One region of the Micromonospora sp. WMMB235 genome, then DNA from elsewhere that is predicted to be linked to it. Evidence: riboswitches for the same ligand, from Rfam matches in the RefSeq annotation. Region 1 holds a riboswitch; the other holds the start of a gene.
The links. Region 1 has a riboswitch for glycine ahead of gcvT (glycine cleavage system aminomethyltransferase GcvT). Riboswitches for the same ligand answer to the same signal wherever they lie in the genome.
Positions count from the first base shown of each region.

Region 1 (5,221 bases):
TCTGCGCCAGCCGGACCCGCAGGAGCCAGCCTTTGCCGTACGGATCGGCGCCGATCAGGCCCGGATTGGCGATGACCGCCTCGTTGACGGCGACGACCTCTCCGCTGACCGGGAGATACAGCTCCGCGACCGACTTCGTGGACTCGACCTCTCCACACACGTCACCGGCAGTCAGGTGGCTCCCCGGCTCGGGCAGTTGCACATAGATGACATCACCCAGCGCTTCGGCGGCGAACGCGGTGATGCCTACTTCGGCCGGCTGAACCGAGTCGTTGACCCACTCGTGGTTGAGGCTGTACTTCAGGTGTTCCGGTACGTTCATGACGCTGAACCCTCGCAAGGAATGGCCGCGGATCACCGCGGACGACGGTAGAACGGAAGAGGGACGATCTCGACCGGCTCGGTGGTCCCCCTGATCTGCACGGCCAGCCGGATGCTGTCGCTGGTGCCGGCACGGATGCTGGCCATCGCGATCGGCCGTTTGAATGTGGGTGAAGGGGTGCCGCTTGTGATGAGGCCGACCGGATCAGCACCATGGCCGTCGTCGGTCAGCGTCACCACCTGCTGGCCCGCTCGGGGAATTCTCTGCCCGGACGCGACGAGGCCGACGAGCCGACGGGTAACGCCGCTCTTGTGGGCCTCGGCCAGCGCGGCTCGTCCGACGAAGTCGCCTGGTTTGACGAAGGACACCACCCGCCCCAGCCCGGCATCGAACGGGGTGACGTCACGGCCGATCTCTGCGCCGTACAACGGCATTCCAGCCTCGATGCGGAGGGTGTCGCGGCACGCCAGCCCTGTGGGCGTCAAGCCGTGACGCCGACCGGCCACAAGCGCTGCTTCCCACGTGCGCACCGCGTCTTCGGCGTGTACGAGCAGTTCGAAGCCGTCTTCGCCGGTGTAGCCGGTACGAGCGACGACGGCTGGACGACCGTCGATGTCCAGTAGCGCTGCGGTGTAGTAGCGGAGCCGGGTGAGTCCCGTACCGGTCAGGGCTTCCACGATGGGGGCGGCGCGCGGCCCCTGCACCGCGATGATCGCCCGCTCGTTCGTGCGGTCGGCGGCCCAGGCCGCGTAGTCCGCACAACGGGTCCTGATGGCCGCATGTACGACGCGTGTGTTGATGGCGTTGACGACCAGCAGGTACCGGTTCGATGCGAGGCGATAGGCAACGAGGTCGTCCAGCACCCCGCCGGCGGCGTCGCAGAGCATGGTGTAGCGCGCGCCACCGATCGGTACGGCAGACAGGTGCCCGACCAGAGCGTAGTTCAGTGCTGTCGGGGCCTCCGGCCCCGATACCTCGAGCTGCCCCATGTGGCTGAGGTCGAAGAGGCCGGCCTGTTCGCGTACGGCGCGGTGCTCAGCGAGCTCGCTTCCGTAGCGAAGGGGCATCCGCCAGCCGCTGAAGTCGGTGAATCGAGCTCCGTGTCCTATATGTGATGCATGCAGAGGTGAGCGGAGCAGAGCCGCAGGGTCCTGGTGCACGGGGGCGCTCCTCGTCCCGACGCACGCGGCGTCGAACGGTCGGTTGCCTCCCGCTCTGTCATTGACCTGAGAGCTTCACCGCTGCGTCAGCGGCTTGCACCGTGGGTGAGACGACGGTCGTCTGCTTTCCAGAGTCACCTCGCCTGCACGGTAATGGGGCCTGAGAGTTTCTTGGGAGTTTGCTCCTTCGGCGCTCCGAATGAACGGAGTCTCTCCCGTGCAGGTTCGAATGGTGTCTATGTAGTTGTGGGCCATTCGCAGGTTAGGTGACGGCACATACCGCGTCAACATCATCCTGCCCATAGCTGATGCCTATATATCGCCGTCGGATCGCTACGACGCTGCGGGATGGGCGTGGGGATTGGCCCGCCACCATCGGGCGAAGGCAGCGTTGTCGTTGACGTGATCCAGGTAGGCCCGGGTGATGGCCTGGAACAAAGCGCTGCTCTGTGCAGAGGTCAGCGCATCGCGCCGCCAGACGACCATCAGCCTGGCCAGCAACTGCGGCTCCCCGCGCAGCGGCAGCACCCGAGTCCCGGCGGCCGGGGCCCAGGTCGGGTCGACCAGCCGGACACCGTCTCCGGCGGCCACCAGTGGGTGCGCGGCGCCACTCGGCGCTTCGTACCGGATCTTCGGCTCGAAACCTGCGGCGCGGCAGGCCCGTCGCAGCGAGGCGAGTGAGCCGTCGTCCGGCCCCGGCGGACACACCCACGATTCGTTTCTCAGGTCGGCCAGCCGCACCTGCTCGTGGTGGGACTGCGGGTGGGAGGCGGACATGGCGACGAAGATCGGGTAACGGGGGATCAGTGGCCGGCTGGTGAGCGTGGGACCGATCGGCAGCTCGAAGCCCTCAAGGATGCCCAGCAACGCGGCATCCAACTGGCCTCGGGTGAGCGCCTCCACCAACAGTCGCGAGGACGGCTCTATCTGCAGCGCGATCTCCGGATCCGGGAACGCTTCCGCGACGTGGCGTACGAGGCTGCCCGCGCAGGCGATGTGGACGGTGCCGAGTCGGAGCAAACCTGGAATGGGGTGCCGGTCGCCGAAGTCCTCGACGAGCGCGTCGACCTCGGCCAGCACGACGCGGGCGCGCTGGAGCACCTGCTTGCCGAGTTCGGTCGGTTGCATACCGGTACGGCTTCGGACGAACAGCGGCCCACCGACCGTCTTCTCGATCCGATGCACCTGGGCCGTCAGCGCGGGCTGTGACAGGCCCAGGCGGGCGGCGGCGCCGGTCACGCTTCCGGCCTCGGCGATGGCACTGATCGCCCGCAGGTGGCGCACATCGATGCCCATGACCGAGATTATGCACGCGGCCGCAGGCGGCGCGGCGGCCACAGGCCAGGCGGGCGCGCCGCCCGGCAACTCCCGCCGGGCGGCGAACTCATACCCATCACATGTGGTTCAGTAGCGCGTGCTCACCGTGGTGCCAGAGCAGGCGGTCTTCCCGTAGAGGCTGATGTAGTGGTAGCCGGCGGCCGGGCTGGGGATGGCCAGCGACTCGGTGTTGCCGGCCCCGGCGGAGGAGCGGGTGGCGTTGCTGGTGGTGGCCCAGCTCGACGGACTGTAGTAGAGATCGCAGTTGCCCGTGCCGCCGGCCACGGCAATGGTGAGGGTGCTGACGCCGGCGGGCAGGTAGATGTACAGGTAGTCGTAGTTGCCCGCGGTCGCGGAGCGTCCACTGCGCTGGCAGTTGCGGTCGAGGGTACGCGTGTCAGTGCCGCTGCATTCCGGCACGGTGGTGCCGCCACCCGTCGTGACCGAGATCGTCTGGGACGATCTCGCGGTCGCCCCCTGGTTGTCGGTGACCGTCAGCGAGACGGTGTAGGTGCCGGCCGCAGCGTAGGTCTTGCTGGGGTTGACGGCCGACGAGGTGCTCCCGTCCCCGAAGGCCCACTGCCGGGAGGCGATGCTGCCGTCGGCGTCCGAGGACCGGTCGGTGAAGGTGGCGGTGAGCCCACTGGTCGCCACGGTGAACGAGGCGGACGGCGGCTGGTTGGTCGGGGGCGGCGTGGTGCTCCCGCCGCAATCCCCTGCCGCGCAGCGCGTCAGCCAGGCGTCGAAGTCGGCGTCGTAGCGTGAGCCGATGGTGCTGGTGAGGTACGTGCGGGCGGCGTTGAATGCCCCCGATCGGTAGTATCCGAGCACTGTCGTCATGTCCGGCCGATGGGACTGCATCATGTACCGCACGGCCAGATAGCCCCAGTTGTAGATGCGCGTCTGGTCGTTGTTGTAGGTGGTGTCGAACAGCGTGCGCAGCGCATAGGTGTGGTTGCCCGCCTGGCTCTGGGCACTGGTGTAGGTGACGTTCCGGTAGGAGTAGGAGACGTACTCGGCGAAGCCTTCGATCCACCAGATGGTAGGTGTGGTGATGTTGGCGCTGAAGTCGCCGTACATGTTGAACCGGCCATCGAGGTAGTGGGTGTACTCGTGGTTGAGGTTCCAGATCTGGAAGGCCGGCCGGACCCACTCGGCTTCGTAGGCGATGAACCTTGCCTGGTTGTTGGGGTCCGACGGGTTGCCCTCCAGGTACATGCCACCGTTGTTCGTATCGATGCCGTAGATGGCGCCCGCGTAGGTCTGGTAGTCGGTGCTCGAGTTGAAGACGACAACCTCGATGTCGGTGTTGACATCGCCTGCCACCGGCCCGCTGTCTGCGACCAGGCTGTGGAAGTAGGCGTCCTGGCCCTTCAGGCTGGTGCAGGACTGGCTCAGTTCAGCCGAGGTCATGTCCTGCGCGACGATCTTGATCGACGGGCTGCATGTGTAGTTGATGGTCAGGACAGAGCTGGTCAGCTGGGCGGAGAGGTTGCAGGTGGTGTAGTAGGAGCAGTTGGCGACGTCGTATGCCTGGGTCATCTCCGCGACGCCGACCCAGAGCGGCGCGGTCGGGCCGGTCATGTTGCTTCGCGAGAGAAGCGCCGACGCCATCGGCCGCACGATGGGCTTGAGCGGGGCGTGCTGCAGGAATCGTCCGAGTTCCCGGCCCGCGTTCGACGTGAGGTAGCCGTTGTCGGTGCCGAGAAGACCAGCGTGGGTGTTCGCGAAGTTGTACAGGTTGTCGAGCACGGTGCGGTCGGCCTGCACGGCGGAGACGAACGCGGGCACCTGGTGGCCTCGGAACAGCACCGTGTAGACGTTGTTGACCGCGTTGAGCATGTACCAGGACGAGGTGTACGACGAGTTGAAGCCGGTCAGGAGCCGGTTCACCACGAACAGGTATCGGGCGTTCTCCTGTGCGCTGTCGATGAGCGTCACCGCCTCCGCCAGGGTCTCACCGTTGGCGTCGGTCACGTCCCAGGCGCGTGGGTTCGCGAAGAAGGCGTCGAGCGCTGAGCGGATCGCGGTCTGGAGTGCCGGCCCGTAGGTTCCGACGCTCGTGTCGTACCACTGCACGTAGTAGCCGGCCCGCAGGTAGAGAACGAGCTGGGGCATGCCGGTGGAGGGGTTACCCGGGTAGCCGGGCGAGCCGTCGCGCACCGCGTACGCGACGCTTGCCATCTGCGCCTCGCGGAAGGCGTTGTAGGCATCGCTGCCGGAGAGGCTGAACAGGCTGTTGATGCAGTCGACCGTGGATCCCTTGATCTGGCTGACCAGCGCCGACCCCGTTCGGCTGGTGAAGTCTGCGGTGCTGCAGGCGGCAGCGGCGGCGCGAGACCCGGCGTCCGACGGCCGAGCGCGTCGCTTCGGGGTTGCCGGGCGGTCGTAGTCGACACGGGCGGCGTCCTTCGCGGCCGGC
Region 1 is NZ_MDRX01000001.1:6,989,439-6,994,659, reverse strand. Features, by position in the region: gene gcvH (glycine cleavage system protein GcvH) at 1-322, opposite strand, end outside; gene gcvT (glycine cleavage system aminomethyltransferase GcvT) at 355-1,482, opposite strand; glycine riboswitch at 1,621-1,710, opposite strand; gene BFV98_RS31130 (LysR family transcriptional regulator) at 1,816-2,778, opposite strand; gene BFV98_RS31125 (collagenase) at 2,887-5,221, opposite strand, start outside.

Region 2 (5,221 bases), 6.0 Mb from region 1:
CGGCCCGGCCCGGCACGGTCGCGGTGACGGTGTCGAAGAACGCGACCTCCGCGACCTGCACGCCCCCGGCGCGCAGCCCGGCCGCGAGCCGCGCCGCCGCCTCGTGGGTACGCCGGGCGATGGCGCGCAGCCCGTCCGGGCCGTGATAGACGGCGTACATGCCGGCCATCACCGCGAGGAGCACCTGGGCGGTGCAGATGTTGCTGGTCGCCTTCTCCCGGCGGATGTGCTGCTCACGGGTCTGCAACGCCAGCCGGTACGCCGGGTTGCCGTCGGCGTCGCGGGACACCCCGACGAGGCGGCCGGGCAGCATCCGCTCCAGGCCTGAGCGCACCGCCAGGTAACCGGCGTGCGGCCCACCGAAGCCCATCGGTACGCCGAACCGCTGGGTGGTGCCGGCGGCGATGTCGGCGCCGATCTCGCCCGGCGGGCGCAGCAGCGTCAACGCCAGCAGATCCGCGGCGACCGTCACCAGCGCGCCCACGCCGTGCGCCGCGTCGACAAGCGCCCGGTGGTCGCGGACCGCGCCGGAGGCGCCCGGGTACTGCAGGTGCAGGCCGAAGAACTCCGCCGGCAGCTCGTCACGCTCGACGTCGACCACGCGCACCTCGATGCCGAGCGGCTCGGCGCGGCTGGCGATCACCGCGACGGTCTGCGGCAACGCGTCGGCGTCGACCACGTACACCGGGCTCTTGCTCTTGGACGCGCGGCGCGCGAGCGTCATCGCCTCGGCCGCGGCGGTGCCCTCGTCGAGCATCGAGGCGTTCGCGGTGGCCAGGGCGGTCAGGTCGGTGACCATGGTCTGGAAGTTCAGCAGCGCCTCCAGCCGGCCCTGGCTGATCTCCGGCTGGTACGGCGTGTACGCGGTGTACCAGGCGGGGTTCTCCAGCACGTTGCGGCGGATCACCGCCGGGGTGTGCGTGCCGTGGTAACCCAGGCCGATCATGGACACGGCGACGGTGTTGCGCGACGCGAGGGCGCGCAGCTCGGCGACAGCCTCCCGCTCACTGGCCGGGGCGGGCAGGTCCAGGGTGCCGTGCCAGCGGATCACCTCGGGGATCGCGGCGTCCATCAGCTCGTCGACGGAGCCGTAACCGACGGTGTCCAGCATCCGGCGTTCGTCGTCGCGGCCGGGGCCGATGTGCCGGTCGGCGAACTGCTCTGCGGTCATGCGCTGCGCTCCTTGGTGGGGCGAGGTCGACGGGTCGGCCTCCCCCTGAGTCGCGCTGACGCGCTCCACAGCGCCTGCCCACGTGGTCCTTTTGCCTGAGAGGTTCCGGGGAGAATCTGCCCCTTCGGCGCCGTCGGATCGACGGTCTCTCCCACGTGGGTGGTACCGGCACTTCCCACGCTACCAGCGGGCGTGTTTCCGGCTCATGTCCCGGGGGTTGATCACACCGGCGCCGGCGCCGCCGCCACCCGGTCGGCCAGCGCGCACAGCGTCGCGCCCAGCGGCGCGTCCAGGCGCAGTGCCGCGTACCCGTCGCCGCGGGTGACGCCCTGGTTGACGATCGCCACCGGGATGCCGTGGCGGGCCGCCCGCAGCACGAACCGCCGCCCCGACATCACCGTCAACGACGACCCGAGCACCAGCAGCGCCCGGGCCCGCTCGACGAGCGCGAAACAGTCCGCGACGCGGGGCGCGGGAACCGTCTCGCCGAAGAACACCACGTCCGGTTTCAGCATGCCGGTGCCGCAGACCCCGCAGTCGACGGCGCGGAACCCGGTCACCGCCTCGTCGGGCAGGTCCACGTCGCCGTCGGGGTTGACGCGCGCCACCCGCGCGTCGAAGCCCGGGTTCGCCTCGGACAGCCGCCGGTGCAGCTCGTCGCGGCCGGTGGCGTTACCGCAGTCCAGGCACGTCACCTCGTCGAGGCGGCCGTGCAGCTCGATCACGCCGGTGGCGCCGGCGGCGGTGTGCAGCCCGTCGACGTTCTGGGTGATGATCCCGCCGAGCAGCCCGGCGTCCTGCAGCCGGGCCACCGCCCGGTGCCCGTCGTTGGGCGCCGCCCGGGCGATGGTCTGCCAGCCCAGGTGGCTGCGCGCCCAGTACCGCCGCCGGGCCAGCGGATCCCGGGTGAACTCCTGGTACGTCATCGGGGTGTGCCGGCGCGCCGCGCCACTGGGCCCCCGGTAGTCCGGAATGCCCGACTCGGTGGACAGGCCCGCGCCGCTGAGCACCACCACGTCACCGGCGGCCACCAGCCGCGTCAACTCCTCGAACGCCTCACTCACCCGTCCATGCTCCCTCGCCGGACCCCGCACCTCCCACCCGTACGGCGGTCGCGCGGCGGGGTGCGGCCAGGCGGGCTAGGTTGAGCCCATGCGCGTCGTCATCGCCGGAGGGCACGGAAAGATCGCCAAACTGCTGGAGCGGGAACTGGCCGGACGCGGAGACACCGCGCTCGGACTGATCCGCAACCCCGACCACGCCGCCGCGCTGCGCGCCGCCGGCGCCGAACCCGTCGTGTGTGACCTGGAACACACCGACGTCGACACCCTCGCCGCCCACCTGGCCGGCGCCGACGCTGTCGTGTTCGCCGCCGGCGCCGGACCCGGCAGCGGCGCCGCCCGCAAGGACACCGTCGACCGCGGCGCCGCCGTGCTGCTCGCCGACGCCGCCGTACGAGCCGGGGTACGCCGCTACCTGCTGGTCTCCTCCATGGGCGTGGACACCGCCCCCGCCGAGGGCACCGACGACGTGTGGGCGGCGTACCTGCGGGCCAAGAAGGCCGCCGAGGACGACGTCGCCGCGCGGGACCTCGACGTGACGGTGCTGCGGCCCGGCCGCCTCACCGACGACGAACCCGCAGGCCGCATCACCCTGGCCCGGCACGTCGAAGCCGGCGCGATCAGCCGCGCCGACGTGGCCCGGGTGCTGCTCGCCCTGCTGTACGCCCCGGCCACCGCCGGGCACACCCTGGAACTCGTCGGCGGAGACACCCCCATCGCCGACGCGATCGCAGCCGTCGCCGCCTGACACCCGCCGGCGCGTCCCGGCCCGCCGTGACCACGGGCCGGGACGCCGCTCAACGCTGGTGCCGCGACAACGCCGGCTGCGGCGCGGTCCCGCCGCCCTGCGGCAACTCCCGGGCGATCCGCTCCATCGTGCGCGACAACTGCTCACTGCCGTCGTCGAGGTGCCGGGCCGCCGCCTGCATGTGCGAGATCATCATCTCGCCGAAGATCCGCAACGCCTCCCGCGTCGCCACCGAGTCGTCGAAGCCGCTCCCCGCGGTACTGCGGTACTCCGTCACCGCCCGCTCGGCCTCCCGCTTCGCCTCCTCCGCCGCCGCCCGCATGTAACTCTCGTACTGGGTACGGGCGTACTCGGCGACCCGGCGGGCATAGTCGTGGGCCTGCGCGATGATCTGCTCGGCCTCCCGCTGCGCCGCCGACAACAGGTTGACCTCCTTCGCCGCCGGCGCCACCGCCGCCTCCGTGCTCGGGATCACCCCGTGCCGGTGCAGCTCCAGATGGTCGTTGAGCCGCTCGTTCTCCGCCCGCAGGTTCGCCACCTGCGCCGCCAGCAGATCCAGCTCGTCGGCCACCTGCAACCGGAACCGGTCCACATCGGTCTGGTCGTAGCCGCGCCGCGTGAACGCCGCCGACCCGAACTCCCACCGCCGGACCCGGTCCGAGGTCAACCGCACCTGCACCGGACCGGACACCTGCTGCGCGTCGTAACTGCTGATCGGACCCGCGCTCACCGGCTCACCTCCGACTCGTCAGCCCCCGTCATCGTCCGCCACGCCGGGCCGTACCAGTGCTTGCCGTAACCCTCGTGGTGCACCTGGCCCGGCTGGAACCCGGCACCGGTCAACGCCGCCACCGAATGACCCACCATCTCGTCCGAGCCGCACACGTACACGTGCCGCGACCGCCAGTCCCCGTCGGCCAGCACCCGGTCGGCGATGCGCACCGACTCGCCCGGCCGGGCCGGATCCGCACCGGCCACGTACGACACCCGCAGCCACGGATGCGTCGCCGCCAGCTTGTCGATCGCCTCGCTGTCGTAGAACTCCGTCCGCGAACGGGCACCCACGTACAGGTCCACCCGCCGGCCCGAACCCTCCGCCGCAACCTGCTCCACCAGCGCCTTCACCGGCGCCCAGCCGGTCCCACCGGCCAGCAGCAGCAGATCCGACGACCCGGCCTGCCACAACGTCAACCGGTCGCCCACCGGCGACGCCAGGTGGATCTGGTCACCGGCCGCGCACCCGTACACCAGACGCGACGACACCACACCACCCGGCGCGGCCCGCACGTGCAGCTCCACCGTGCCGTCCGGACGCGGCGCGTTCGCCGGCGAGTAGTACCGCCACGACCGCACCGCCGGATGCGACACCCCGATCGACTGGCCGGGCGTGAACGGCAACAGATACTGCGGGCGTACGGTCAGCACCGCCACGTCGAACGTGCGCTGCTCGTGGGTCAGCACCTCCGCCACCCACCACGGCGGCGACTTCGACTCCGCGGCCTGCGCACCCTCGGTCATCACCTGCGCGACGAGCCCGTACGCGGCGGCCCAGTCGGCCGCCAGCTCCTCGGTCCACGCCTCACCGCAGAAGTGCCGCAACGTCGCCAGCAGCGCCTCACCGACCGCCGGGTAGTGCTCGGCGCGCACCGCGAACTTCCGGTGATCCGCGCCGAGGTCCCGCAGGAACCCGACCAGCCGGTCCACCTGGTCCACGTGGGACACCACATGCCCCAGCGCGGCCACCAGACGGTCCCGCTGCCCGGCCATGTTCGTGGGGAACATCTGCCGGGTCTCCGGATGCGCCAGGAACAGCGTCGAATAGAAGTAGAGCGGCACCTGGTCGCCGTGCGCGGCGACCAGGGACCAGCTCTGCTTGAGCCGTGCGACGTCCACGCTCAGGCGTCCCCCGCCGACACGACCTGCTCCCGCACCTGCCCGAGCACGACCTGCACGTCGGCGATCACGTCCGCGGGCACGCCCAGCTCCACCAGCGTCGCGGTCAGATGCTCACCGACCTTCGCGTAGTGCTCACCGGTGATGTTCAGCGGCTGGTGCGCCTCCTCCAGGCCACGGCCCGCGTACTCGTTGGGACCGCCGAGCACGACCGCCAGCATCAGCGCCAGGTGCCGCCGCTGCTCCACCATGTCCACGTCGGCGAAGTAGCCGGCCAGATCCGGATCGGCCAGCACCTTGTCGTAGAACAGCTCCACCGCGGCCTTCACCGCGGCCGCGCCGCCGATG
Region 2 is NZ_MDRX01000001.1:985,586-990,806, reverse strand. Features, by position in the region: gene gcvP (aminomethyl-transferring glycine dehydrogenase) at 1-1,171, opposite strand, end outside; glycine riboswitch at 1,245-1,335, opposite strand; gene BFV98_RS04185 (NAD-dependent protein deacetylase) at 1,393-2,235, opposite strand; gene BFV98_RS04180 (NAD(P)H-binding protein) at 2,324-2,980, shown strand; gene BFV98_RS04175 (DivIVA domain-containing protein) at 3,030-3,710, opposite strand; gene BFV98_RS04170 (globin domain-containing protein) at 3,707-4,873, opposite strand; gene BFV98_RS04165 (group 1 truncated hemoglobin) at 4,876-5,221, opposite strand, start outside.
Region 2: another riboswitch for glycine. It lies ahead of gcvP (aminomethyl-transferring glycine dehydrogenase); the one in region 1 lies ahead of gcvT (glycine cleavage system aminomethyltransferase GcvT).